One region of the Lysinibacillus sp. NPDC097279 genome, then DNA from elsewhere that is predicted to be linked to it. Evidence: riboswitches for the same ligand, from Rfam matches in the RefSeq annotation. Region 1 holds a riboswitch; each other region holds the start of a gene.
The links. A riboswitch is a leader RNA that binds a small molecule or an ion and turns the genes downstream of it on or off. The one in region 1 is predicted to bind thiamine pyrophosphate.

Region 1 (7,606 bases):
TTAATGCACATGACGATGAGACGAAAATTTTACTCGTCGCAACAGATTCTTATTTATAGCTTAAGGAGGCGCTTCAATGACAACAAATTCAATTATCCGCTTTGAAAATGTTTCAAAATCATATAGTGACGGTACAGTCGTCCTACAAAATATCAATTTAGAGCTTGAAAAAGGAAAGTTTTATACGTTACTTGGTCCTTCTGGTTGCGGTAAAACAACTATTTTACGTATTATTGCTGGTTTCACAGAACCTACTACAGGTAATGTCTTCTTCCACGATAAAAAAATAAATACTGTTCCAGCTAATGAACGCCAAGTTAACACAGTATTTCAGGATTATGCGTTATTCCCCCATTTAAACGTTTTTGAAAATGTTGCATTTGGACTGCGCATTAAAAAGCTTCCTGAAAAAAACATTAAAGAACGTGTGTCAGAAGCGCTTAAATTTGTCAATTTAGCAGGTTATGGAAATCGTGAAATTTCTGAAATGTCAGGTGGTCAGCGTCAACGCGTAGCTATCGCACGTGCCATTGTGAATGATCCAGAAGTAATTTTACTTGATGAGCCACTTTCTGCATTAGACTTAAAACTACGTACAGAAATGCAGTATGAACTTCGTGAATTACAGCAAAGACTCGGCAAAACTTTTGTATTTGTTACACACGATCAAGAGGAAGCCCTTGCCATGAGTGATGAAATTTTTGTACTAAGCGAAGGTCAAATTCAACAATCAGGCACACCTGTAGATATTTATGATGAACCAATTAACCGTTTTGTTGCCGACTTTATCGGTGAATCAAACATTGTTAACGGTGTGATGATAGAAGATTTTACCGTTGAATTTGCTGGTAAAGTGTTCGAGTGTGTTGACCAAGGGATGAAACCAAATGAGAAAATTGATATTGTTATTCGTCCAGAGGATTTAGAAATTACAACAGTCGACAAAGGAAAATTAGTTGTTAAGGTAGATACACAATTATTCCGTGGGGTACATTATGAGCTTTCCACGTATGACAAGGCAGGCAATGAATGGCTTGTTCATTCATTGAAAAAAGCTGAAGTAGGGACAGAAATAGGATTAGACTTCGATCCAGAAGCCATTCATGTAATGCGCTTAAATGAAACTGAGGAAGAGTTCGATAAACGTCTAGAATCCTATGGAGATGACGAAGATGCAAACTAAAACTTCGAAATCAGCGTTATTTCCATACGTTTTATGGATTGCACTTTTTGTTATTGCGCCGATTGCTCTCGTTGTTTACTATTCCCTACTAGATTTACATGGCAATTTTACGCTTAATAACTACAAAGCCTTTTTCTCTTCTGTCTATTTAAAAATGACGCTTAGTTCGTTTTGGTATGCGTTTTTAATCACTTTCTTTACACTGCTTATTTCATACCCGACGGCTTATTTTTTAACAAAGACGAAACACAAGCAGCTATGGTTATTGCTTATTATTATTCCGTCTTGGATTAATTTATTGTTAAAAACATATGCGTTTATTGGGATTTTTGGTTTATATGGTCCAATCAACGCTGCTATTGAAGTATTTGGCTTTGATCCGAAACAAATGCTATTCACCGATATTAGCTTTGTCTTCGTTTCCGTATATATTTTCATACCCTTTATGATTTTACCGATTTTCAACTCATTAGATCGTCTAAATCCAACGCTTGTATACGCAGCGCGCGATCTAGGTGCATCTGCTTTTACAACATTCCGTCGCGTTGTATTACCATTGACGATGGATGGTGTTAAATCAGGGATTCAAGTTGTATTTATTCCAGCTTTATCACTATTTATGATTACTCGCTTAATTGCAGGAAATCGTGTCATTACACTTGGTACAGCAATTGAACAGCAATTCCTTGTGACGCAAAACTGGGGCATGGGTTCAACCATTGCCGTATTTTTAATTTTATTCATGGTAATTATTATGCTTATTACAGGTCAAAAAGATAAAGGAGGTCGCGTACGATGAGCAAACTCTCTACATCTGCAAAAGTGTATTTAGCGATCGTTTTTCTCGTCCTGTATGCACCTATTTTTTACTTAGTCTTTTACTCATTCAATAGTGGGGATTCTATGACTAACTTCCAATCCTTTACATTGGACCATTACAAGGCCGTTTTTGAGGATTCAAGACTACTCGTGATTTTAATTAACACGGTAATTGTTGCATTGCTTTCTGCCCTTATTTCAACAATTATTGGCACATTAGGCGCAATCGGTATTGTGACAGTAAAGGATTCGAAAATGCGCAATACCCTACTTTCCTTAAATAATGTGTTAATCGTTAGTCCAGATGTTATTATCGGTGCAAGCTTTTTAATATTATTTACAATGGTTGGCATTAAACTAGGCTTTGCTTCAGTATTATTAGCCCATGTAGCGTTTAGTGTTCCTATTGTAGTCCTTATGGTTTTACCGAAGTTGCTTGAGATGAATAAGTCGTTAATTGATGCAGCTTTAGATCTTGGTGCTACAAAAAAAGATGTCATGATGCGCGTTATTTTACCATATATTCAGCCTGGTATTTTTGCAGGTTTCTTTCTCGCTTTAACTTATTCATTGGATGACTTTGCCGTAACATTTTTCGTAACAGGAAATGGCTTTAGTACATTATCTGTTGAAATTTACTCGATGGCACGTGCAGGTATTTCGTTAACGGTTAACGCAATTTCTGGTTTAGTATTCTTCGTAACGATATTAGTTGTAGTTGGCTACTATTTCTTTACAAGCCGTACAAATAAAAGAACGGAGGGACATCGATGAAAAATTTAATTCAAGCAACCATTGCCATTCTTGTCGTGTCCGCCCTTTTAATGTACGCTGCTGATGCCATGAGTGCGAACGGTGGTAAAAGTGGTAAAGATACATTAACTATTTTTAACTGGGGAGAATATATCGACCCTGATTTGCTAAAGCAATTCGAAAAAGAAACGGGTATCCATGTTATTTACGAAACATTTGACTCAAATGAGGCTATGATGACGAAAATTAAACAAGGTGGTACAGCTTACGATATTGCCGTGCCGTCTGAATACATGATTGAAAAAATGAAGGAGGAAAACCTACTCCTTCCTTTAGATAAAACGAAAATACCTAATTTTAAAAATATCGATCCGTATTTTCTCGATTTACCATTTGATGATAACAATGAATACTCTGTTCCTTATTTCTGGGGCACAGTAGGTATTGTTTATAATCCAGATTTAGTCGGTGACTTAGATTTCTCTTCTTGGGAAGATTTATGGGATCCCTCGTTAAAACGTAAAGTCTTTTTAGTAGACGGTGCACGTGAAGTTATTGGCATGGGCTTAAATAGTCTTGGTCATTCTCTTAACTCGTTAAATAATCAAGAATTACGTCAGGCTACAAATAAGCTAATTACACTCGCTCCAAATGTGAAAGCAATCATCGGTGATGAGATTACACCTTTGATGATTAATAATGAAGCGGCTGTCGCCCTCACTTGGTCTGGTCAAGCAGCAGATATGTTATTCGAAAATGAAGATTTAGACTTCGCTGTTCCAGAGGAAGGCTCGAACTTGTGGTTTGACAATATGGTTATCCCAAAAACTTCGAAAAATGTTGATGGTGCACATGCTTTTATTAACTTTATGTTAAAAGCGGAATCTGGTGCTCAAAATGCGGATTATGTAGGCTACTCTACTCCTAATATTGCAGCGACAAAATTAATGGATAAAGAAGTTGTAGCTGACGAGCGCTTCTACCCTTCCGAGGAGCAACGTAAAACATTAGAAGTATATAAAAACCTTGGCCCAGATTATTTAGGAAAATATAATGAATTGTTTTTAGAATTTAAAATGAGTATTCGATAAATACTAAAGAGAAAAAACAATATTTTTCTCTCTCAAAAAGTCGACAAAAGACATCAAGAGTTAAATATTTGATGTCTTTTGTCATTTTTTCTTTTAATCGTTCTAATATAGAATTTCACTTTCGATGTGTTCAGTTGATTGGAGCGGCGGGCAGCGACTCCTGCGGTAACACACAACATGTACGAAGCAACAGGCCACGCGCACCGAAATGGTTGCGGCTTACAGTGCCCATGGAAAGAGACCGCAAGTAGCGGAAATTAACAGTATTATTCTAAGGAAAAACAATGTCTTCGTTCCGCTAACCAAGTCATTCACCTACGACTATAATCTGATAGCCAAGCAATATTTCTTTATGATAGACTGTAGGAATGTTTCAATAGAAAAAAGGGGGGTATACGATGACCCAGCAGAAGTCAAACAAGGCGGCTTTGTACATTTTAATGTTTAATATGTTTATCGCAATGGGGAGTATCGGAATTATTATTCCTGTCATGCCAAAGTACTTACACATATTTGGTGCTGCAGGACAAGTTCTTGGCATGTTAATTGCAACGTTCGCCTTTGCACAGTTTATATTTTCTCCAATTGCTGGGAATCTTTCGGATCGATATGGTCGAAAAAATTTGATTGTTTTTGGTCTGATTGTAACTGGTATTGGGCAAATTTCATTTGGGCTATCTACAGATGTGTGGATGCTTTTTGTTGCTCGTTTCTTAGGAGGATTAGGTTCTGCCTTTATAGCACCTCCAATTATGGCATTTGTAGCAGATATCACAACGTATGAAGAACGAGGTAAAGGGATGGGCATGTTAGGTGCTGCTATGTCTCTTGGTTTTATGATTGGACCAGGTATTGGCGGGTTCCTCTCTAAAGTTAGTTTGCATTTCCCATTCTTTATGGCTGGAGGAGCGGCTATTATAGCCTCTATCCTTTCGTTGGTGTTATTACCTTCTACAAAACCAACTGCTGCTCAAAAAGCACAAAAGCAAGAAAATCTTGCGAAGCAGATGGCGCGTTCAGTCCAAATGCCTTACTTTGTCATGCTTATTATTATGCTAGTGTTTTCGTTCGGAATCGCCAATTTCCAAACGACATTATCATTATTTGTAACTGAGAAATTTAACTATACACCTCCAGATATTGCAATCATCTTAACTGTAGGTGGCGCATTCGGTGTTATTGTGCAAATGTTCATTATCACACCACTCTTTAAGCGCTATGGGGAAATGAAAGTTGTATTAGTCAATTTATTTATTGCTGCTGTAGCAATCTTCCTCATATTATTTGTTTCTGGCTTCGCATTAATTTTAGTTGTCGCAACAATTTTCTCTACGGCAACAACACTTATACGTCCAGCAGTCAACACACTGATTTCTAAGCTTGCTGGCAATGAGCAAGGTTTAGCCGCTGGACTTACCAATGCCTATATGAGTCTTGGAAATATGATTGGTCCTGCACTTGCGGGTCTTTTATTTGACTGGGATATGAACAGTCCGTATATATTCGGGTCGATTATTTTAATGACATGCTTCTTACTAGCGCTCATTTGGACCGTAAAAAAGGCTCCACATCTTATGCATCCTGATTCAAATTAGTCCATTGACAATTATTTCAAATATGGTACATTTATTATCGAAAAATTAAATCGTTTAACACCACTAGGGGAGTCTTTACAAGGCTGAGACGTATATGTTCATATACGGACCCTTTGAACCTGATCTAGTTCACACTAGCGGAGGGAAGTGGCGACACTTGCTTTTGTGTAATTTAAAAATGCAAGGCCGCTTCCTTTCGTTACTAGGAAGCGGCTTTTTTGTATTCATCAGGCAGTGCTATCGGCGATTTTGTGAGGTCTCTCGGCGATTTGTACGGTTTTATCGGCGATTTCTCACATTTTATCGGCGATTCACTGAGTTCTATCGGCGATTCATCGCACAAAACTAAAAGGAGTAACTATCATGTCTATTCGAAAACTAACTACTATGGCTTTATTAGTCGCTATTGCAGTAGCAGGCTCTATTTTTGTCTCCATTCCAACTGGCATTGCACGTGCCTATCCTGTACAACATGCGATCAACGTCATCTGTGCCATTCTATTAGGTCCTATGCCTTCTATCGTCGTTGCTATCGTTACAGCATTGATTCGTATCTTAACAGGCACAGGCTCCCTTTTAGCGATTCCTGGAAGCGTCATCGGTGCGGCATGTGCGGCCTTTGCTTATAAATACAGTCGCAGCAATTGGCTTGCTGGTGCTGGTGAAGTATTTGGCACAGGTATTCTTGCCTCATTAGTCGCTGTTCCATATGCGCAATTATTTATGGGAACGTCTGTCGGTGCATTATTTTTTATGCCTGCATTTTTTACATCAAGTTTAATCGGAGCCTTTCTTGGCATGATGATGGCTAGCAGTCTACGGAAAACTGCGCCCCATTTTCTTATTGCGAAATAGCTATGTTTATAAAAAAAACGATGACACATGCGTTTTTCAATGTGCCATCGTTTTTTATTTATGAGCGTTTTTTCATTCCTTTTAATAACTGTGCAACATTCGTATCCTCTGACTGGACAGTCGCTTCTTCAACAGGCTTTTCTTTCTTATGCCTTGTTATAAAGCTCCAACCAAAGCGTCGAATCGTAATATCTACGAAGAATAATAGCATCCCCGTTAATAGTAACCATGTTGCAATATTTTGGCGCTCTGCTCCTTTGTTGGTGAAATTACGGAACACGTCTTGTGGTTCTTTCAAGACAGAGCCACCCGTTTGCTTCGTTAGTTGCTCGACAAGTGTTTCATTCACAGGACGTAATTCATATTCTGCACTGTACGGTACGCTTAGACCAGCCTGGTAAATAGCCTGATCTTCGTCAGCAATACGGAAAAAAATCAATCCTGGTTTCGCTTGCACAACTGCCCGTACTTGCGATGCGGAAATCGTTTCAAGCTGTAAATCAAGCTCCTCACCCGCTTCATCGACAGCGACGATATCTAAAAATGCTGCTTCATTTGTCGGATCAGTGATGAGAAATGAGCCATCTGTATCGAGTCGTACATCATAGGCCACATCATTATAGCTTGGTAGCATTTGCGAAATGATTGTTTGCCAAAATGATCCCCATTCCTGCCATCTTGCCCAGTCACCAGCCCATTTCCCTGTCGAATCTGATGTGAAAGCGAATGTTTTACCAAGCCCATATTGCCATAGGGCCAATACAGGGTCTTCCTTCTCACTTTCAGCTATCACAGCAGCTCCCTGCTTTGCCGTCGTGCCAATATATGCATTCATTTGTGGCACACCCTTTGCAAAAAGTGTATTCCATCCAGTTGCATTATAAATTGTAGGATAAAACGGATTGTCCTCTATATAAGTACGGGAAATCATCGCTGTTTCACGGGATAAAATTGAGGGAATTGTTTGTTCATCAATAACATCATAGAAACGACCACTACCCATTTCACTTAATGACTGAAGTAAGTTGCCATCTGCATCTTGTCCAATCGCCACTGTAGAAAGTGTAATCCCTTGTTCCTTCCCATTTTCAATTAAATCCTCATAATTGCCTGATTGCGACTGTCCATCTGTTAGTAAAATAATATGCTTTCTCTGCAATTTTAAATCTGCCAAACTATCATATGCTGCTGAAAGGGAGCTATATATTTCCGTACCCCCACCAGGCGTCACTGATAAAATCGTATCGACTGCTTCCTCTTTATTACCAAGGGGGGCCGTTTCGATGATTTCCCAAGGGCGATCATCGAAG
Region 2 (7,606 bases), on a different contig from region 1:
ATCAAGCCAAGCCTCTAGTCCATCAAGTATACCTTCTAATAACGTCGTATTTTGCTCTTTTTCTATTTTTTCCGCATGCTCATTTAGCATCCCAAATAGTTTTTCAATCTTTTCCATACATAACTTCCTTTCACGCAGAAAAGAGCCGTGACAAACTCTGTCACAGCCCTTTTGTCTAGTATTATCTTAGCCTAAAAGAAGCAAATTATGCTAGTGCTTTAACTGCTGCAATTGTTGCTTCGTAGTTTGGATGATCTGTAGCCTCAGGTACATACTCGACATAAGTTACTTTTCCATCTGCATCTACCACGAAAACTGCACGTGCTAGAAGACGTAATTCTTTAATATATACACCATATGCTTCACCGAATGATAGATCGCGATGATCTGAAACTGTTTGAACAGCATCAATTCCCGCAGCACCGCACCAACGTTTTTGTGCAAATGGTAGGTCAACAGATACTGTATATATTACTACGTTATCCCCTAAATTTGCAGCTTCTTCATTAAAACGACGTGTTTGTGCATCACATACGCCTGTATCTAAAGATGGGACAACACTAAATAAACGAATTTTACCTTCTGAATCCTTTAAAGAAACAGGTGATAGATCATTTGCTAATACTGTGAAATCTGGTGCTTGGTCTCCAACCTTTACTTCGTTACCAATAAGTGTTACTGGACCTTTTTTAAATGTAATTTGTGCCATGAAAACGCCTCCTAATCATCATATGTACATAATCTTACTAAATGTAGGGAATTAATTGCAACTAGGACAGCTTATCATAGTGTAAACTTTGTAATTGTTGCACTATGAGACCTATTTGCATTTCAAATTACAAAAGAAAAAGTGTTAGAATGACTGCAATCAATCTAACACTTTTCTAGTCAGTAATGTTCGCTAAGGCGGTGCTTTCCGCGGGCACAATGTAAGCCGCAACCGTCGCTAATCACGCCGCCTGTTGCGTCTAACGTTTTGTGCTGTTCCCGCAGGAGTCACCGCCTTCGCTACCATCAACTATTTTTCTATTTTACATAATAGAAATTTATGAACTACTTTATCCCTTTTTAAAAATTCAAGTCTTTACCTGCTCAAGATTCTTCAGGTTTCTCCTCTATCTTTTCAGGCTCTTTTGTACTTTCATGAATGGGTGCTGTCGGTTGTGCAACAGGTTGTGCTGTTTCTTTAGCTACATATACCTTTTCATGGACAACCGTAGTATCGGCAAAATAATCATGTATGCCTTGGTTGTCGGGTAAAATCGCAACAAAAATATAAAGGGGCATAATTATGTTGCTAATTAAGCGACCAATCCATTCACGGAACAGCACGTCTGACCATGTAAGTTTGTCATGTTGTAGTGAAACAACGCGTAACCCGAAAGCCATTTTCCCCAACGTTTGCCCTAAAAACTTTGTCATCAATACAAAATAACAGTAATAGAGAATAGCTGAAATAATGGAGATAGGTGCATACCAAATTGAATCCGATAACGACCAGTCCATTAAGTAAAATATCGGATTAACTACGATTCCTACAACAGCTGAAATAATTAATCCATCTAGGATAAATGCCCAAAAGCGCACCCAAAATCCTGCCGTCTTTAAATCATATTTCGTAGTCACTATTGGTGTATTTTCCTTATTTAGCAGTTGTTGTTCAATTGAGGGTGTCCCTTGCAAAACGAATTCATTGTTTGTCATGGTATGCCCTCCTTAGTATTCACCATATAAGTACATCATTTTCGGTGCCTTGTATTCTGTCATAATTTTCATTAGCATTTTTTCTTCAGCTGATGGGCCAAAAAGAGAGCTTACTTTCATACCAATTATTGACGGTAGACCACCTTGATCATAACTGTATTCAAATAAGACGGCATCTTCTAAACCATAATCTTGACGTAAAGCTGCAATAGCTGCTTGCTCATCGCCAATTTCATCGATTAAGCCTGCTTCAAGTGCCTTTGTACCGCCAAGTATTCGACCATCCGCTACTTTTTTCACGTCTGCTTCAGACATATTGCGTCCTTGTTCCACAATATCAACAAACTCTTCATATGATTCATTAATCATATCCTGCATCATAGCACGTTCTTCTTCAGTAATTTCACGTGTTGGACTAAGCATGTCTTTATGTTGCCCAGATTTAAACGTTTCAAATTTCACGCCTACTTTTTCTGCAAGTTCCTGATAATTAATAGATTGCATAATGACACCAATCGAACCTGTTATCGTATCACGATGTGCATATATTTTATCCGCTGGTGCAGAAATATAGTATCCACCAGAAGCAGCCATCGAATCCATTGAAACGTAAATTGGAATTTGACGTTCCTCTTTAATTTGCAACAGTTTTTTATAAATTTCTGCCGATTCCTTTACGCCACCACCTGGTGAATTTACACTTAGCACAATACCTTGTACTGAATCATCATATAAAATATTGTCCAATTGATTTAAGAAAAACTGGTGATCATAAGCTACGGTTTGCCATAATGTGTTCGATCCAACATCTTGAATCGTTCCATCCACTTTTAAATAGGCAATACGCTTACTGTAATCTTCACCTTCAATAACAGTTTCATAAACATTTAAATTATTTCCAGCGACAATGCTGTCAAAATTACTAAAGAAGTCTGATTTAAATATTGCAAAAATCGTATTAATTCCTAATGAAAATACTAACAACACAGCAGCTATAGCCAAGGCTATCCACCTTTTTACATTCATACAAACGCCTCCTCAACACGTTATACGTCTAAATTTCCAAAACGTTTCACTTTTAAGCAATTTTTATGTAAAAATGTTCTGTTGTTTATTATTTTACTATAAATAAATGAGGCTACAACAAAAAATCAAAAGTTCATAATAAAACATGAACTTTGATTATTCGCCTTTATTTCCTAGGAAATATTTATTGATGTGTATAAAGAGCTTTTTCTTGTTGACGTAATTCGACACGACGAATTTTACCCGATGCAGTCTTCGGTAAAACATCTACAAATTCAATCGCACGTGGATATTTATATGGGGCAGTCATTAATTTCACATGGTTTTGTAACTTTTTAATAAGCGTATTATCCCCTGTCTCACCTTCACGCAGGACAATAAATGCCTTGACAATATTTCCTCTTACTTCATCAGGACTAGCAACTACAGCAGCTTCCTTTACTGTAGGGTGTTTCATTAATGCATCTTCCACTTCAAATGGCCCTATTGTATAGCCTGAAGAAATTATGACATCATCTCCACGGCCCTCAAACCAAAAATAGCCATCGGCATCTTTATATGCACGGTCTCCAGTTATATACCATTCTCCGCGGAATTGTAGGCTCGTGCGTTCGGGATCTTGGAAATATTTTTTAAAGAGTGCAGGTGTTTCACGATGCACGGCAATATCCCCAACTACACCTTCAGACACAGGATTTCCATGGTCGTCGATTATTTCTACTGTATTTCCTGGTGTCGGTTTTCCCATTGACCCAACGCGCGCTTCCATGCCAACCATTGTCCCTACAAGTAATGTATTTTCAGTTTGTCCGTAGCCATCTCGAACCTGGATATCAAACGTTTCTAAAAACACTTTTACAACTTCACTATTCAATGGTTCTCCCGCTGATACCGCTTGGCGGATTTCGCTTAAATTATAATCCTGTAAATTATTAAGTGCTGCCATAAATCGATACTCTGTCGGTGTACAGCATAATACATTTACTTTAAATTTTTCAAGCAACGACAAATAAGTTGATGCATCGAATTTGCCTTTATAGACAAAGGCTGTTGCACCACTGCCTAAAGTTGCAAGGAACGGACTCCAAATCCATTTTTGCCATCCAGGTGCCGCAGTAGCCCATACTATATCATTTTCTTGTACACCTAACCAATTTGGTGCTGTTGTCCGTAAATGAGCATAACCCCAGCTATGCGTATGAACAGCTGCTTTAGGATTGCCCGTTGTTCCACTTGTATAGGCTAAAAAAGCAGTGTCAGTACTTTTTGTTGGTGTAGGATTCGTATAGTTTGTTGGATGCTCCTCCATTTTTTCAAGCAACGGTTGCCATGGGGCATGCGCCTGACCAATTACATATTGCAAAATGCCCTTTAGATTATTTACTTCATCAAATTGCTCAATATATGGCTCGTAAGCAATTATTCCTTTGGCATTTGCATGTGTAATGCGGTATTCAATATCCTTTGTGCGCAACATTTCTGAGCTTGGAATAATCGTTAAGCCCGCTTTTAATGCTGCTATGTATACGATATATGCCTCAACAGATCTTGGAACCATTACTAAAAGCACATCACCTTTTGCTAGTCCTTGCGAAGTAAATACATGGGCCGCCTGATTTGCTTTTTCAAGTAAATTTGCATATGTAATATGTTGAATTTCTTCATGATTGTTATAAACAATTAATGCTTTTTTAGAAGGGTCCTGAGCATACTTCTCAATCTCCTCAACAATGTTATACCATTCTGGTGCGATTAAATCCTGTCTTTTCATAATAACTGCCTCCTTATTGCTAGGTTTATTATAAAACTCATTTTTTATGATTTTCAATGGATGGACCTTATTTTCACAAAGTCATGACAATTATCATGGTTTATTATATGGCATCAGTCACTGCTTTCCAGATAATGATAAAATACTATTGAATACTGAGAATAGGTATGTTACATTTTGGACAACTAAAAAATTCATGATTGCAGGGGGACTCATAACGAGTTGAGAAGGTAAAACCTGACCCTTTGAACCTGTTAGTTAATACTGACGTAGGGAGCAACACACATCTTATTACTGATGATAAGCTCTTTTTACGTGTACACTTTGCACGAAAAAGAGCTTTTTTGCATGCTTACGTCCATCCAAAAAAGGAGGACTATGATGATTTTTCAAACTATTCGTAAAAGACAGCCATTGATTCATTGTATTACCAATTATGTAGTTGCCAATTTCCAAGCAAATGGCTTATTAGCAATTGGTGCTTCACCTGTCATGGCCGATGAATCAACCGAAGTTGAAGAGATGGTATCGATTGCATCAGCCTTATTAATTAATATTGGCACGCTTACTACCCGTACAAAACAATCGATGTTCCTTGCTGGCAAAAAAGCAAACGCGCTAGGTATACCTGTGATTTTGGACCCTGTTGGTGTTGGGGCAACAACTTTACGTAAACAAACGATACAGCAATTATTAGAAGCGGTTCACTTTGCTGTTATTCGTTGCAATATCGGTGAGCTTGCCGCGATTGCTAATGTTCATTGGCAACAAAAAGGTGTGGATAGTGGCAGCGGCTCCATATCTGTTGAAGATAAAGCACAAGAGATTTCTAAAAAATATAAGTGCATTGTTATTGTAACTGGTGAAAAAGATTTTATTACTGATGGTGAGCATTCTAAATGGATTATTGGTGGAAACGCTCGCATGACAGAAGTTACAGGGACGGGTTGTTTATTAAGTGCTATTTGCTGTGCAGCTTATATGGCAGGTAATGAGCCATATACTCAGTTGTGCCATACATTAACGAGCTATAAAAAAGTTGCTGAACATGCCGCTTCTTGTGCGCCATATAATGGTGATTTCGCAGTGTCCGTCTTAAATGAGCTTCACCGTTTATCGAAGGACGGTGAAAAATAATGCATATTGTGACGACAATAGCTGGCTCAGATAGCGGTGGTGGAGCTGGTATTCAAGCTGATTTAAAAACTTTCCAAGAATTAAATGTATTCGGGACATCCGTTATTACCGCTTTAACAGCACAAAATACTTTAGGTGTGAGCGGGGTGTTTCCAATTGATCAAGCTTTTGTAAATAAACAACTTCATTCACTGCTGGAGGATTTTTCAATTAGTGCAATAAAAACAGGCATGCTTTTCTCCTCAGATATTATTCATACTATTGCAGGAGCTATGTCTAATTTAAATATTCCACTTATTGTTGATCCTGTAATGATCGCCAAAGGTGGCGAAAACTTATTACAGCAAGAAGCAGTTGAGGCGTTAAAAAACACTCTATTACCACTTGCTACAATCGTCACACCTAACATCCCTGAAGCGGAGACGCTTACAGCAAGCAAAATACACAATTATTCAGACATCCAACAAGCTGCACAGTCATTATTAAAGCTAGGTGTTCAATGTGTCATTATTAAAGGTGGTCATCTACAGGATGATAACTTTGCAACAGATTATGTATTTTTTAATGATGGTAAAACATTTTCAATGCAATCTACTCGAATCGCAACGAAAAATACACATGGAACGGGATGTACATTTTCTGCTGCTTTAACCGCTTTTATTGGCCAGAAAATGCCTTTAAAACAAGCGATTATTGAAGCGAAAAAGTTTATTCAGCTAGCCATTAGCCATGATTTATTGATTGGCAATGGCAATGGGCCAACAAATCATTTTGCTTACAAAAAATTTCTCGATACTTGTGAGGTAACCATTCATGAAACGTAGTGATTTACAGCTTTATTTTATAATGGGCACAGCGAACGTAAAAAATAGACAACCTTTAGAAATTCTTGAATCCGCATTGCAAGCAGGCATTACGATGTTTCAGTTTCGTGAAAAAGGACAACAAGCATTGACGAATGAGCACTACGAACAATTTGCACGTCAATGTCAAAACCTATGCAGAAAATACAACGTTCCCTTTATTGTGAATGATGATATCGACCTTGCTCTAAAGCTTAAGGCAGATGGCCTTCACATTGGTCAAGACGACCATCCCATCTCACTAGTGCGACAAAAAATTGGACAAATGATTCTTGGTGTTTCGGTTCATACAGCCACTGAATTACAAGTTGCTTTAACATATGGAGCGGATTATGTAGGGATTGGCCCTATTTATGCAACGACGTCCAAAAGCGATGCAAAACCACCTAGTGGAACTAAGTTTTTACAACAAGCAAGAAACATGTATCCGCAGTTGCCGATCGTCGCAATTGGTGGCATCGACTGCGACAATGCACTTGCTGTTTTTAAAGCAGGTGCAGATGGCGTAGCGGTTATTTCAGTTATTTGCGAAAGCAATGATATTCAAAAAACAGTTTCAACATTCAAATCATTGTCTTTGTAATTTGCATTGTTGCACGTATGTATACAAGTAGTCATGGCATAAAAAAACTAAATTTAAACAAACTAAAACCAGTGCCTTTTACGGTCACTGGTTTTAAGTTCAATAATTGCTTATTCTGCAATTATTGGTTTTTTGGCATACCTTTTAATTGAGATTCTGCCATTTGTACAAGACGTTTAGTGATTTCACCACCAACGGAACCGTTAGCACGAGCTGAAGCGTCAGCTCCTAATTGAACACCAAATTCTTGTGCAATTTCGTATTTCATTTGATCAAGTGCTTGTTGTACACCAGGTACTGCAAGCTTGTTTGAACTACCATTGTTGTTTGTCATGTCTGTCTCACCTCCTTGTGAATATAGAATGTGCGATATTTGTTTTTTAATACGAAAAAATTAAAGGTAAAATGTAACTCTAAAGGAAATAAGCTAGTAAATATTAAAAAAAACCGTCCCAAATACGTTTTTGAGACGGTTTCCTTCTTATTAAATGGCGTTTTTAAATAAACGAAAAACAATAACGA
Region 3 (7,606 bases), on a different contig from region 1:
ACAAGCGTATTCAATGGTGGGATGATGACCGCCATATTCGCTTTCGTTGTTAATACAAAACGTTCATTGTCATTTTCAGAATCAGCGACATTGATTTTTGCTTTATATGTGTTTCGACTTTTCGACATTAGCGTATTTTTACCTGGTACTGCGGCAGAGTCTGATAATTCGGGTGTTTTGATTGTGTTGCCGCCTTTAGCTGGTAGCTTATACTTTCCTTTTACATAGTCTACTAATATCCACACATTTGGCACTAGCTGTTGTTGTACAGGTGTCAATGCTTCGAAGGCTGTTTTTACTGCTTGTACATCGTGCGTCGTAGATGTTTTTGGTGATAAAGCTGCAATGGCATTTTCGACTTCTTTGGCAGCGGATTTATCCATCGTAACGACGTGTTCAGCATCTAGTAAAAGCTGTTCAATACCTGTAGGCAAAGAAACGTTTGAGAATTTTCTTAATGCAGTATACTCTGCTCGAGCTTCAGCTACATCTTTATGGAAGCTAAGACGAGAGGAATTTAATAGTTGAATTTTATTTACAACTTTATCAATTGAAGTATTTGGTGTAATCGATGACGTCAATATTCTTTGTGTTTCAGCGCTGACAAAAGTTTTTTGGGCAGCATTTAACGTGTTGTACCAATCTCTCGTTTCAATAACGTTTTGATAATAGTTAACAGAAGTAGAGTCGACAGATGCCAATTTTTCTTCGATTTGTGCGGCTAGTCTCCGATAATTTACTCTTGTTTGTTGGTGATTTGATAAGGTCGCATAATTTGTTACATATTGTTTTTCGGTTTCTGTTAAAGCGTTGTAGGCTTTAATTGCCGCCTCTAAGTAAGCCTGAAACGCAAAGGATGTATCATTAATGTTCGAAATAAGCTGTATAACATTCTGCACATTGGAATTATAGTAATAATTATTATTGTATATGTATGCCGTCTTTGCATGTGTCGAAGTATCGGCAGCCGATGCAGACGTTATAGGTGTAGTATAAATAAGGGATGGAACGGCTACTAGAGCAAGCAAGGCTAGGCTTTTTTTATGTTTCATACGGGCAAACCTCCTATTTTAATAATATTAATTTTATCATAGCTTAAGGATTTTTTATGCATATTTTAGGTTAATAGGTAAAAAGGTTGTTCGTTTTTTATAACGTACTATATCTTAAATACTAAAGAGAGAGTTGCCAAAACTGTTGGAGTTATAAAGAGAGCAGGTATTTTCTTAGATATATAAGCTTTTAACTATAGGCATTTGGAATGTAGTTATTCCAAATGCCTATAGATGTTTAATGAATAGAATAATAACAAAATTTAGTATAAATGGGTGTATGTATCAATTTATTGTCTAAAAATCATGAATTTTATTAGAAAATTTTAATTGTCTTGGTAAAATAAGATTGTTTTTTGTTGTGAAACGTAGGTCCATACATTATTATTGTTTAATGAAAATGGAGGTGTTGGCATGAAAAAATCCAAAAGTATAGCTTTAAAACTCTCATCTTTAATAATAGGGTTATTTATCGTGTTATTTATTGCTTATACATTGGTAACAAGTATGATTCTTTATAATCAGAGTATACATGATTCAGAAGACGCAACGCTGCAAAATGCAGAACTATCAGCAGCAAATATGAGCGAACGGTTTAAGAAAGTAAATGATACATTACAAACGACAAAACGAATTGTTCAAACAATGCAAGGCAAGGGTGAACTATCGACAGAGGATGTAATGGATATACTACAAAATAACCTAGACGACAATAAGGATTTACTAGGTGTAGGGGCTATTTTAGAAAATAACACAGTGAAAATTGCGCCAACTGTAGACACTGCTTTAGTTGACCAACAAAATCGCTTTATACCTTATTTAACAAGAGGGAAAGACCAAACTATTATTAATCCTGTAGTTGGGCTTGATGAAAAGAATGGTGCTGAATGGTATCGAATTCCAAAAGAAGAAGGTCGTGCGATTTTAACGGAGCCGTATGAATTTAATGTAAATGGTAATACCATTTCAATGACGACTATTGCAGTACCACTAGTTAATAGCAAAGGTACATATTTCGGTGTTTTATCGGCCACTTTATCTATCGATTTTTTAAAGGAATTAGCCAATTCTATTGAGCCTGAAGGTGGTTACGCAGGCATAATTACAGATCAAGGTATGTTAACAGTTAATAGTATTAACGAAAAGTTAGATGGGACGAATATGCAAGACGCAATTGATTGGAAAACTGTTAAACAGTCCATGGACAATGGTGTAGCAGATAGTCTTTATGTAGATTCCAAGCAACTTGGCGAAAAATCATATAACGCCTTTGCTCCAATGAAGTTAGAAAATATCGATGAAGTATGGACCGTACAATTAGTTTTACCTAAAACGAAAATATTAGAAACGTATAATAAAGTTCTCATCGTTACGATTGTAGCTGCAATAATTATGGTTGTTTTAATGGCTGCTGCCAGTGCGATGTTTATCTTTAAACAGTTAAAGCCTTTGAAAGTTTTACGGGCATCCATTGAAACGGCTGCAGAAGGCGATTTAACGAAAAAAATAGACGAAAAATATATTCAATCAGATGAAATTGGTGCTGTTGCATTAGCCTATAATATTATGCTGGACAAAACGAATGATGCTATACATACAGTGCTAAATTCTTCTACAATACTTAATCAATCATCACATAATGTGAATGAAGCATTTAATGAAATTGTCGCCTCTAATCAGGAAGTATCTGTAGCTATCAATGAAATTGCGCAAGGTGCTTCGAAACAATCAGAGGATACGGAAGAAACCAATTATCGAATGATTGATTTATCTGAGCAAATTGACGCAATAACAACGCTTTCCAAGCAAATGGATGCGCTGTCGATAAAAACAAAAGCTTCTACAGAGCAGGGCATGAAAGAAGTTGAAAGTTTACGTGACCGAAATGCTGAAACGAACGAAATGAATGTCCGCATTCAAGGTCAGATGGAATCCTTATCTAGTAACATCAGAAATATCAACCAAATTATTGTCTCTATTCAAGGAATAACAGAGCAAACTAACTTATTAGCATTAAATGCAAGTATTGAGGCTGCTCGTGCAGGAGAGCATGGAAAAGGCTTTGCAGTTGTAGCAGAAGAAGTTCGTAAACTAGCGGAACAGTCTAAAAACGAAACAGAGGTTATTAAGAAAACTGTAACTAGCATTCTAGAAGACGCAAATCAAACGGTGTCTGTTATCGCTTCAAATGCTGACTTAATGCAAGCTCAAAATGAATCAGTGCAAAATACAGAGCTAGCTTTTAAAGATAATAATGAGCTTTCTCACTCTATTGCAACGTCAATTAATGAGCTATTATCAAACCTTTCACAAATGCTAGAGCAAAAAGATCAGGCAATTACAGCGATTCAAAGTATTTCTGCCGTTTCAGAGGAAACTGCGGCTTCTGCAGAGCAAGTAAGTGCATCTGCTGTGGATCAACAGGCAGAAATGCAAAAGGTTGCAGAATCTATTAATAATATGAACCAAATCTCTAAAGAACTACAAGAAGTCGTGAACCGATTTAAACTTGCTTAATGATTTTTAAATTGTAGTAGGTAGTAGGAATCGCCGATAAAATCATGGAAATCGCCGATAGACGTGAAGGAATCGCCGATAACCCAGTGGAAATCGCCGATTACCTGTGCAGAATCGCCGATAAAACTTCTTTATATCCTTTGTAGATAAGTTAAGATAGAGGCTGTCCTTTTCTAAGGGCAGCCTCTTTTTATGGCAACAGCTTGAGCCGAGAGTGGCATTGACCTAGTTTGTGAACAGTTTTACTATAGAAAGATGAAAGGGGGGCGCCTCCATGATGTATCTCGGTATGATTTTCTTTAAAATTGTTGCACCTATTTTGGTGTTGCTTGTACTTGGTGCGTTTTTACAAAAGAAATTTCAATTTAACTTAAAAGCACTATCTCAGCTTATTACATATTGTTTTATGCCAGCAGCTGTCTTTGTAAATTTATATGAAACAAGTGTGGAACTATCGGTGCTAGGTGAAGTGGCGCTATTTATTGTGCTTTTTATTGGGAGTCAGATGGTGCTTGGTCATTTTATAGCGAAGGGGTTAGGCTTAAAGAAAACCGAGGCAGCTGTATTTAAAAATAGTGTTGTCCTCATTAACTCTGGCAACTATGGTATCCCGGTGGCACAAATGATTTTTGTGGCACAACCAATTGGGGTGGCAATTCAAGTTATTCTCGTTATTTTTCAAAATGTAACGACCTATACATATGGTTTATATAATTTAATTTCTTCAACAAAGTCAGGCATGGCCATAGTGAAGGACTTTCTAAAAATGCCGATTATTCATGCGCTCATTATAGGTGTAGCAATGAATTTCTTTAATATTGGCATTCCCCAATTTATTCGTATTCCAATTGACCACGTTGCTGATGGATTTATCGCTGTTGCTCTTATTACGCTCGGTGCACAGCTATCTCAGCTTGAAATTAAATCAATGTTCAATAAAACTGTGTTTGTCAGCTGTTTTACACGTTTAGTAGTAGGACCTGCCGTTGCATTACTTATCATTTTTGTTCTCGGCCTAGAGGGTGTTGTGGCCCAATCGCTCTTTATTGCAAGTGCATTCCCAACGTCGCGTAATAGCTCGAGTTTAGCACTTGAATATGATTTAGGGTCAGAAACCGCTGCACAAACAGTGCTTTTTTCGACGATTGTTAGCTGTATTACAGTAACAATTGTAATTTATATGGCAGAAATACTATTTACTTAATGACTTCCATCTATTAGGAATATCTGTTACACTAGCATCAAACTGAATAGCTTAACTAGGGGAGTCCGATGAGTCGGGCTGAGAGGGAAACGCATTGAGGTTTCTTGACCCTTTGGACCTGATCTGGCTCATACCAGCGTGGGAAAGTTAATGAACTTCGCACTCCTTATACTTTGCGATAAATGTAACCTTACATGTACAGCCGGATCCAATATTTTTTGGATTCGGCTTTTTGTTTGTAATGCTACTTGTTGGGGTGGGCTAGATTCGGTCCTTTTCATAATTTGCGAAAAAGGGAGCGGAATAGTAAATGACAACAGTTAGCGAAAAAAACATGAACATTATGACAAGCTTTGACGGGAGTAAAAAAGTTTATGTAGAAGGAACACGACCAGATATTTTAGTGCCGATGCGTGAAATTAAGCTAAGCCCCACAACAGGGAGTTTTGGTGAAGAGGAGAATGCACCTGTAAGGGTATATGATACGAGTGGCCCTTATACAGATCCAACCTACAAAGTGGATATAACAAAAGGTTTACCAGCTTTGCGTAGTGGGTGGATTAAAGAACGGGGCGATGTAGAGGAATACGAGGGACGTACCATTAAGCCCGAGGATAATGGCTTCCGCAATGCGGATGACCCGCGCATAAAGGAAAATGTTTTTCCGAACCTTTCTCGCAAACCTTTACGTGCGAAAAAAGGCCGCAATGTGACTCAACTGCATTATGCAAGACAAGGAATTGTTACTCCAGAAATGGAATTTGTGGCGATTCGTGAAAATTCAAAACCTGAATTTGTTCGTGCAGAAATTGCTGCGGGCCGTGCTATCATGCCATCTAATATTAATCATCCAGAGGCAGAACCGATGATTATCGGTCGTAACTTCCATGTAAAAATTAACGCTAATATTGGGAATTCAGCAGTAACCTCATCCATTGCTGAGGAAGTTGAAAAAATGACATGGGCAACACGATGGGGTGCTGATAATATTATGGATTTATCTACTGGTAAGCACATTCATACAACTCGGGAATGGATTATTCGGAATGCCGCTGTGCCTGTTGGAACAGTACCCATTTATCAGGCGCTTGAAAAGGTAAATGGCGTTGCCGAGGATTTAACGTGGGAGGTGTATCGGGACACGCTAATCGAGCAGGCTGAACAAGGGGTTGATTACTTCACGATTCACGCAGGTGTGTTGCTGCGATATGTACCGCTTACAGCTAATCGTGTAACGGGCATTGTATCGCGGGGAGGCTCAATTATGGCACAGTGGTGTCTATTCCATCATCAAGAAAACTTCTTATATACTCATTTTGAAGAAATTTGTGAAATTATGAAAACGTATGATGTAGCCTTTTCATTAGGGGACGGTTTACGACCAGGCTCAATTGCAGATGCCAATGACGAGGCGCAGTTCGCAGAGCTTGAAACGCTAGGGGAGTTAACGCAAATTGCGTGGAAGCACGATGTACAAGTGATGGTAGAGGGGCCTGGGCATGTGCCAATGCATCTCATTAAGGAAAATATGGACAAGCAATTGGAAGTTTGTAAAGAAGCACCGTTTTATACATTGGGTCCTCTCACAACAGATATTGCGCCTGGCTATGATCACATTACGTCAGCAATTGGTGCTGCAATGATTGGCTGGTTTGGAACAGCCATGCTGTGCTATGTAACACCGAAGGAACATTTAGGGTTACCAAATCGAGAAGATGTCCGTGTAGGTGTAATCACATATAAAATTGCCGCACATGCAGCGGACTTGGCTAAAGGTCATCCTGGTGCCCAGCAGAGAGATGACGCTCTTTCGAAGGCACGATTTGAGTTTCGTTGGCGCGATCAGTTTAATTTATCATTAGATCCAGAGCGAGCTGTAGAATATCATGATGAAACATTACCAGCAGAAGGAGCGAAAACGGCACATTTTTGCTCAATGTGTGGTCCTAAGTTTTGCAGTATGAGAATTTCTCAAGATATTCGTAACTATGCGAAAGAAAAAGATTTAAATACGACAGAAGCTATTCATCAAGGGATGCGGGAAAAGGCAAAAGAATTTCAAGACGCTGGGAGCAAACAATATCAGTGATATAGAACTAGAAACTAGAGCACGGTAGTCGAAGCGAAAAGTATTCGTCGGAGCGGATAACCATGTTTACAGCAAAAAAAGTGTTAGATTGATTGCAATCAATCTAACACTTTTTCTTTTTTGCCTGCTCTTAGACTTTAAATTTATTGATCTCTTCTTGAAGGGTTATTGCCTCATCACTTAATGATTTCGCAACATCGTTAACCTCTTGAATGATTGCTGACTGCTCTTGAATGGCAGCTGCTATTAATTCAGATTGCTGGGCCGCATTTTTTGCCACGGATGACATTTCGTTAACTGATGCAGCAACCTCCTCTGTAGCTGCAGAAATTTGCTGTGTGGAAGCGGAAACGTCTTCGATTTCATATGCCATATGTTCAATGGCGTCCATTATTTTATTAAAAGCCGTTTGGGCATCATGAATGTAAGTAACGCCTTCATCAACTTTTTGCACTGTTACGCCCACTGCCTTCTCTACTTCTCTTGTGTTTTGCTGAATATTTGTAGTTAAATTGATAATTTGGTTAGCGGATATTTTGGACTCTTCAGCAAGCTTACGTACTTCATCAGCAACGACTGCAAAGCCTTGCCCATGTTCGCCTGCTCGTGCAGCTTCGATGGCTGCATTAAGGGCGAGTAGGTTGGTTTGATCGGTAATATCAGTAATAACTTTCGTAATATTTTCAATTTCAGCTGATTGTGTACTTAACTGTTTAATAAGTTCATTCGTCTTATCTGAGGATT
Region 4 (7,606 bases), on a different contig from region 1:
AGAAATGACGACTGCTACTGAAAGCGGTGCAGCATACTTAAATCCAGGACTTAAATATACAAATGGTCTTGATACAATCTCGATGTTAATCGCACTTGTATTAGGTACTGCGGGTCTTCCACATATTTTAATGCGTTTCTTCACAGTAAAAGACGCAAAAACAGCTCGTTCTTCAGTAATATGGGCAACTTGGATTGTAGGTATTTTCTACGTTTTAACAATCTTCTTAGGATTCGGCGCAGCTGCATTCGTTGGTAAAGAAGATATTATTGCTGCTAACGCGGCTGGTAACATGGCTGCTCCACTACTTGCAGAAGCACTTGGTGGCGATATTCTGTTCTCATTCGTTTGTGCGGTAGCATTCGCAACAATCTTAGCGGTAGTAGCAGGTCTTGTACTTTCTGGTGCATCTGCCCTATCACATGATATTTATGGTCAAATCATTAAAAAAGGTAAAATTACAGAAAAAGAGCAAGTATTTGCGGCTCGTATTGGTTCTATTACGATCTCTATCGTGTCAATCCTTCTTGCTCTTGGTGCTCAAACATTAAACGTTGCGTTCCTAGTATCGCTTGCATTCTGTATTGCAGGTTCTGCAAACTTACCAGTAATTATTTACACAATTTATTGGAAACGCTTTAATACTGCTGGTGCAGTGACAGCGATGTTAACAGGTTTAATTTCCGCTTTAGTACTTGTAGCGGTTTCTCCAAACATTTGGAATCCAGTTGAAGGCAAAGCTATTTTTGTGGGTGAACCGTTAATTATGTTAACAAACCCAGCCCTTATCTCTGTGCCACTCGGTTTCCTTGGTGGATTCATCGGAACTTTATTATCTAAAGAAACTGATGACGCGAAATACCGTGAAGTTGATGTAAAAGCAAACACTGGTATTTCAGTACAAGACGTATCTCACTAATATTATGACTAAAAAACCTCGTAGGCCATTAGCTTACGAGGTTTTACTTTTGTCCCCTTTTTCGGTAATATATTGGTAATGTGAAATGGAGGGATTATCATGGCATTATCTAGAGCTAAAAAGAAACGTATGCATTTAAAACGTACACAAGGTAAGGATGTGGAGAGAAAACGTCAAACTTCCCCTTTTAGTACGCATGAGCGCGTGACAAAGACGAAGCGTGCAACATTAGAGCATATTAGAGCGAAACATAGGAAACAGCCACATGGAGACGATGACTCGCTCTAAATGTGGCTGTTTTGTATTATCACTATAAACTATAAAATTTCTTTGTATTTTCTGTTACAATTTTTGCCGCTTCCTGCGTTGTTAAGCCTTTAATCATTGCAATGACTTCAATTGTATTAGACATCATATAGGGCGATGTAAGCTTTTTATCAAAAGGCCCTTCAAAAGGCCACGGTCCATCCGTTTCCACCATCATCAGCTCTAATGGATATCTTTTAATCAATGCTTGAATTTCTGCTTCATAAACACAATCAGGTGTAATTGAAATAAAATAGCCATTATGTATCATACGCACAATCGCCTCTTCACTTCCCTTAAACCAATGAAAATGTGCCTTAGTCACACCATATCGTTCAAGTAAATCACACGCGATTAAAGCATCCTCATAAACAGCATGTAACACAATCGGTTTGTGAAACTCTTTTGCAAACTTAACAAATTGTTCTAATAAATCAATATAAGGTCTCTCATCGATCTCTTTCTCTTGTCTACGATAATAAGGTAACCCGACCTCTCCAACAGCAATCATGTCACTAGCATGAAGCTGTAACCAGTCAAATAAAGCTTTTCTATCTCTGTCACTCGGCAAAGATTGTTCAGGATGAAAACCATATGCTGGCTTTACCTTTGCATAGGTTTTCGATAATTTCAGCGTTTTCTCACACGATTGCAAGTCCGTGCTCACTGCAATGACATATTGTGCTTCATCAAGTAGTAGAGGCACTTCTTCTTCCTTATACTGATCTAAATGGATATGTGCATCAATCAACATACGCATCGTCCTTTTCTTCTTTTAAGTAATGGAAAAGTTGTTGTTTTAATTGAGTAAATTGTACACAATGGCGAATTTCTTCAGAGCGTGGTCGTGCAAACGGAACAATGATTTCCTCCTTGATCGTAGCTGGACGTTTTGTTAATACGATAATCCGATCAGCTAAAAATAACGCTTCTTCAATACTATGTGTAACGAACAAAATAGATTTTTTATGTTCCTCCCAAATCGATAACAACCACGCTTGCATTTCTAGTCTTGTAAACTCGTCTAGAGCTGAGAACGGCTCATCTAGGCATAGTATCGGTTTCTCACTGACGATTGCTCGCAGAAAGGATACGCGCTGCTGCATGCCTCCAGATAAAGCATGGGGATATGCATTTTCAAAAGAAGCTAGGCCAACCTTTTCTAACCACTTTCTTGCAATCTCTATATTAGGTCGATGATGTAATTCTTCGACAATCGTGACATTTTCCAAAATTGTCCGCCAAGGTAATAAGCTAGGTTGCTGTGGCATGTAGCCGATGGTGCCTGGTTTTTGCTGAATGTTTTCTCCATTTAACAAAATAGCTCCTTGATTTAAGGGCGATATACCGCCTATTAATTGAAAAAGCGTACTTTTCCCACTACCTGAGGGACCAATGATCGCTACAAATTCGCCCTCCTTTACCGTAAAGGATAGGTTTTTCACTACTTCAAGCGCGCCAAAGGATTTAGAAATGTCTTGAATGTTCAGCATGTGATCCTCTCCCCTTTACAGTAATCTTTTCGACGAAACGTATAACACTAAATAACAATAAACTTAACAAAACTATCGCAAATATCGCCACAAATACACGATCCGTTCGAAACGATGATTGAGCAAGTGTCATATAAACACCAATCCCCTTTTTCGCACCAAGCCATTCCGCGATGACTGCTCCCATCACACTATATGTCGCGGCAATTTTAATACCTGAAAATATAGATGGATAGGCAAATGGCCATTCTAATTTCCAAAACGTTTGACGTTTTGTAGCACCAATCATCGCAAAATAATGCTTAAGTTCTGGTGACGTTTGACGAAAGCCATCCATTGCCGCAATAACGATTGGGAAAAAGCAAACGAGACAAATAATAATTAGCTTTGGTAACAGCCCAAAGCCAAACCAAATAATTAATAATGGCGCTAAAACGAGCACTGGCACATTTTGCGACACAATTAAAATCGGATATAAGAATGCCCGCATTGTATTTGAACGATGTAATAACACCGCAACACTCAAGCCACAAAGCACACCAATAGCAAGACCTATCACAGCAAGCTGTATAGTAGCGAAAACATGGGGAAGAAACGTTTGGTAAGAGTGAATGCCCTCCATCACGATGGCACTCGGCGCTGGCAATAGCCAATGTGGGATTTCAGCAAAACGGATAATGACTTCCCAGATGACTAATAGGAAGGCGATAAAAATAATCGACCTTCCTTTCGTTACTACTTGTTTCATCCTCGATATTTCTCCGTCAATGTCCCCATTGTAATGCCAGTTGGCTGATATAAAATTTTTACTTGTGTAATTACATTAATGGCACCTAAGTCAATCATTTTTTGATTCATCTGTTCAATAATTTGGAGTAAGGTAGACAGTTCTCCCTCCATAGTCGTTTCTAGTGGCTGCACCTCATAGCGCACACCTGCAGCATCGATAATTGCAATTGCCGCATCCACGAAAGGGATGACATCCTCATATTTTTCTGTTTTCGGTATAATTTGAACACTGATTAATGAATTAGCCATTTAATTTGCTCCTTTCGTTGGTAAGAAATCATTTGTAAATGCTTGCTCTGCATTAAATTTTCCTTCTAAGACGTTGTTTTTCGTCATCCATTCCGCATAGTTTTCCCAAACTGCTAATTTTTGTTCGCCCCATTGCGCTGCATCATCTTGATATTTGTTTGCTAGCCATTCTTGACTTTTATGCACAAGTGCTTTATCTAAGTCAGGTACCGCTTCAAGTAAAATATCAGCCGCTTCATTAGGTTGCTCAATGGCATACTCATAGCCTTTTGTCGTTGCAGCTACAAATGCCTTTACCACATCAGGATTATCCTTAATCATCTTTTCATTCGTAGCTAAAACAGGTGTATAATAATCAAGTTGCTCACTATAGTCTGTTAAATACTGCATATTTAATGTTTCCCCACGTAGCTCCGCCTCAATACCTGTCCACGCATAATAGATCCAGGCAAAATCAATATCCTTTTGCATCATGGTGAAAAAGTCTAAATCTCCTGCATTAACAATATCTAATTTTTTGATATCCGCCTGTTCTTTTTGCATAAGTGATTGTAAAACAGCTTGTTCTATTGGGCTTCCCCAGCCACCATACGTTTTTCCTTCATAGTCCTTTGGAGATGTAATGCCCTTTGAAGCAATCGAAGCAAAGCCAGATGTATTATGCTGAATAATTGCGGCAATTGATACAAGTGGTACACCCTGTACACGTGCTTGCGTAATACCTTCCTGATAGCTTACGCCAAACTGTGCTTTGCCTGATGCAACTAGCTGATCAGCACCAGCATCACCAGGTAAAATAATGTCCACGTCTAAGCCTTGCTCCTCAAAGTAGCCCAGCTTTTTCGCCACATACAGTCCTGTATGATTTGTATTAGGTGTCCAGTCTAGTACAACGGATACCTTTTTTAATGAGTTTGTTTCCTCTTTGTCCTCTTTTTCGCTACAACCAACTAATGTTACTAATGCAGCAATAAGAACGAAAAACCACTTTTTCATGCTGTGTCCTCCAAGTCTAGTAGTTTGAAAGTGTTCATGATTGAATGTTTACACCAGAAAAAAAGGTATTCTAAGGCCATTTGCAGTGCTTATGATTGATTACTCCTCGTTTTAGGTGGAATAATGAATCCTAAACAAAAAACGCCTGGGAGTTATCCCAGACGTTTGCAAACGGTATCAAAAAATAGTAAATGATTATTTTTGAATAGATGTTCCCTACGCTGGTACGAGCCAAATCAGGTTCAAAGGGTCAGCATCTAAACGGACGCAATCTCAGCTGGCAACTTCCAGCCCCCCTACATTCTTAACTTATGAACTTTTCGTTGATTATTATACCCATATGTATCGTAAAATGACAAGCTAGTAATTTTCGTAGTTGAAAAAAATGAGCTTTTACAAGACTATACTAGTAATCTGCGACATGACTTTTGCAAATAGAAAAGGTTTTAAGCATGGCGTTTGGAGTAGCAGACTATGCTGTATGGTATTTTGGGACAAATATCACTTCCGAAAAAACAATCGAAAAATGTGTAAACAAAAGCACCCAATTCCATGTATGATTTATGCATTTACCCCGTTAAACATAAAGTTGATCTCAAATACAATTTTGGGAGGCTTTTAATTTGCTGGTGTTGCCATTACAAAAAGTTTGAATGTTGCGCATAACTTATCGTAACTTGAGTACCTTTTTCGTTAGATTGGATTGTACTCTGTAGTTCAAGCATTCGGCAAATATCTTCGATGATTCGTAGGCCAGTGCCCTTTTCCACCACATTAAACCCAACCCCATTATCTTTAAATATAATTACGTTTTTTTGCAAAGTGATTTCCAAAGTATCGCATGCTGCATGACGCAAAATATTTTGGAAGATATTATCAAATAATCTGTGCAACCAAATTTCATTACTCTTCCAATGGAATTTCGTTGGAGAATCGTTTAACACAATAGAGATTTGATTGATTTTATATAAAAAATTCCACTTTAAAATGATGGTATGGATAAGTTTTGGAACGTCGACTTTTTCCATGATTATATAGGAATTATCAACACGAGATAAGCGCTCAAAGTCATATTCATTGGATAATTTCGAAATATAGTTTATTTGTTCGTTTAGAGAATTGAAAATATCCTGATGTTGTGAAAAATCATTTTCGATTGTGTAAAGTTGTAAGCGCATAGCTGTTAAAGGTGTATTAATATCATGGCGCAACTGCGTTAAAAGTTCTAGTTTCATTTGCTCTTGTTGCATTATTTCAATTTCCTTCGATATCGTACGGTCAATGAGCAGGTTTACTGCATTAGTTAAATCCCCTAATTCATCATTTCTAGAGTAAGAGATCTTTTGAAGTCTCTTCTTGTCATTACTCGCCAACTCCATAATGGTTTGGTTTAATTCATTTATTCGTTTAATTAATGAATTAATGGATTTGGAAAATAATATAGCCAAAGTAAAAAAGCTGACGAGAAATAAACCTAGCATTATTGGATAGGCTTTTGACTCAAAAAACTGGGTTTCTGTATCATTTGAAAAATAATTGTAAATTACCGTTACAATAACATTAATCACTACAATAGAAAGAGGAACACTGAATATAACCGATAATAGCAATAGTTGATATTTCTTTTTTAGTTTCATTGTTTAACACGGGTATTCATACGATACCCTTCTCCATATACATTTTGAATAATCACACCATCTGTATCGGCAATCTTGTTGCGGAGCTTTTTAATATACACATTAATTAAATTGGGATTACGATCTTCTAGCTGCCAAAGGTAATCAATGAATTGTTCTTTAGATAAAATAAAATCTGCGTTTTCATAAAGGTAAAAGAATATTTTCTTTTCAATGGCTGTAAATTCGACTTCTTTATTATTTTGATTATTAACAACACGCTTATGAGTAACATCTATGGATAAATGCTGTATTTGTTTGTGAATTCCGTAAGAAGCAGCTAATCTATTTTTTATGCGTATTAATAATTCCCTCGGATCAAATGGCTTCACCATGTAATCTTCTCCAATTTCAAGCCCTCTTAATTTACTATCAATATCACTTCTAGCCGTTAAAAATATGATAGGAATATTATGCCCTAACTGATTAATTCGCATAGAAATATGATACCCGTCCTCGCCTGGTAGCATAATATCCATAATAACAATGTCCACTTGCTTAATAACGGTATATAAAGAAGTACCATTTTTTAACCAGATTACTTTATAACCTTCTTTTTGAAGTATATTCTCCAATAAACTTCCAATCATTTCATCATCTTCTACAAGTAAAATTGAAAACAACATTTTCGTATATTCCTCACTTTTTTTCAACCTTCTCTTGCAAGAACTTTTGCGTTTCTTCATAGATTTCAGTTGAATGGTACAAGTAAATACTATGCTTACTTTTTATTTGAATAACATTTGAAACGTCTAACTTCTTTACAAAATCCTGATAATCTTTTAGTGATGCTTTCGCCGCTTCAGAATTTTTATCAAGGTAAGCATCAATCAATAAAATAGGTGTTGTTTTTGGAATAGGTAATGCGGTCGACTTTTTGCTATTAGTTACGGAATGTAGCATTTCTTGTTCCATATCATGGTTGATTCCCTGTTTATTTGATATTGCCTTAAATATAGTTTTTTCTTGTGAAGTCAAAAAATCTTTCTCTAAGACGGCTTCGTTATAGGCTAAAAACGGAAACAATCTTTGAAATCCTAATGCACTTAATATAGTTCCTGCCTTCATAAAAGCCTTTTCTACGAAACTTACAGGATGTTTTATATATTGAGAAGGTAAACCGATATCTAACGCCACAATCGCTTTCACTTCTTTCGGATATTTCTGCGCCCAATAGA

Region 2: another riboswitch for thiamine pyrophosphate. It lies ahead of thiM (hydroxyethylthiazole kinase); the one in region 1 lies ahead of thiW (energy coupling factor transporter S component ThiW).
Region 3: another riboswitch for thiamine pyrophosphate. It lies ahead of thiC (phosphomethylpyrimidine synthase ThiC); the one in region 1 lies ahead of thiW (energy coupling factor transporter S component ThiW).
Region 4: another riboswitch for thiamine pyrophosphate. It lies ahead of ACIQ1H_RS06575 (ABC transporter substrate-binding protein); the one in region 1 lies ahead of thiW (energy coupling factor transporter S component ThiW).

What each region holds. Positions count from the first base shown of each region.
Region 1 covers NZ_JBIWDA010000002.1:40,361-47,966, reverse strand. Annotated here, with positions in the region: gene ACIQ1H_RS10350 (helix-turn-helix domain-containing protein) at 1-59, shown strand, start outside; gene ACIQ1H_RS10345 (ABC transporter ATP-binding protein) at 77-1,183, shown strand; gene ACIQ1H_RS10340 (ABC transporter permease) at 1,173-1,982, shown strand; gene ACIQ1H_RS10335 (ABC transporter permease) at 1,979-2,776, shown strand; gene ACIQ1H_RS10330 (ABC transporter substrate-binding protein) at 2,773-3,846, shown strand; gene ACIQ1H_RS10325 (MFS transporter) at 4,245-5,441, shown strand; TPP riboswitch at 5,497-5,604, shown strand; gene thiW (energy coupling factor transporter S component ThiW) at 5,805-6,296, shown strand; gene ACIQ1H_RS10315 (VWA domain-containing protein) at 6,355-7,606, opposite strand, start outside.
Region 2 covers NZ_JBIWDA010000001.1:129,195-136,800, reverse strand. Annotated here, with positions in the region: gene ACIQ1H_RS00590 (class I SAM-dependent methyltransferase) at 1-117, opposite strand, end outside; gene tpx (thiol peroxidase) at 206-709, opposite strand; gene ACIQ1H_RS00580 (RDD family protein) at 1,093-1,704, opposite strand; gene sppA (signal peptide peptidase SppA) at 1,717-2,730, opposite strand; gene mbcS (acyl-CoA synthetase MbcS) at 2,915-4,501, opposite strand; TPP riboswitch at 4,696-4,794, shown strand; gene thiM (hydroxyethylthiazole kinase) at 4,883-5,638, shown strand; gene thiD (bifunctional hydroxymethylpyrimidine kinase/phosphomethylpyrimidine kinase) at 5,638-6,462, shown strand; gene thiE (thiamine phosphate synthase) at 6,452-7,084, shown strand; gene ACIQ1H_RS00550 (alpha/beta-type small acid-soluble spore protein) at 7,206-7,418, opposite strand.
Region 3 covers NZ_JBIWDA010000009.1:94,694-102,299, forward strand. Annotated here, with positions in the region: gene ACIQ1H_RS21760 (hypothetical protein) at 1-1,052, opposite strand, end outside; gene ACIQ1H_RS21765 (methyl-accepting chemotaxis protein) at 1,467-3,569, shown strand; gene ACIQ1H_RS21770 (AEC family transporter) at 3,844-4,773, shown strand; TPP riboswitch at 4,821-4,935, shown strand; gene thiC (phosphomethylpyrimidine synthase ThiC) at 5,084-6,862, shown strand; gene ACIQ1H_RS21780 (methyl-accepting chemotaxis protein) at 6,993-7,606, opposite strand, start outside.
Region 4 covers NZ_JBIWDA010000001.1:1,296,533-1,304,138, forward strand. Annotated here, with positions in the region: gene ACIQ1H_RS06545 (solute symporter family protein) at 1-919, shown strand, start outside; gene ACIQ1H_RS06550 (hypothetical protein) at 1,019-1,207, shown strand; gene ACIQ1H_RS06555 (TatD family hydrolase) at 1,230-1,979, opposite strand; gene ACIQ1H_RS06560 (ABC transporter ATP-binding protein) at 1,969-2,718, opposite strand; gene ACIQ1H_RS06565 (ABC transporter permease) at 2,693-3,466, opposite strand; gene ACIQ1H_RS06570 (thiamine-binding protein) at 3,463-3,756, opposite strand; gene ACIQ1H_RS06575 (ABC transporter substrate-binding protein) at 3,757-4,752, opposite strand; TPP riboswitch at 4,949-5,060, opposite strand; gene ACIQ1H_RS06580 (sensor histidine kinase) at 5,391-6,389, opposite strand; gene ACIQ1H_RS06585 (response regulator transcription factor) at 6,386-7,054, opposite strand; gene ACIQ1H_RS06590 (alpha/beta fold hydrolase) at 7,068-7,606, opposite strand, start outside.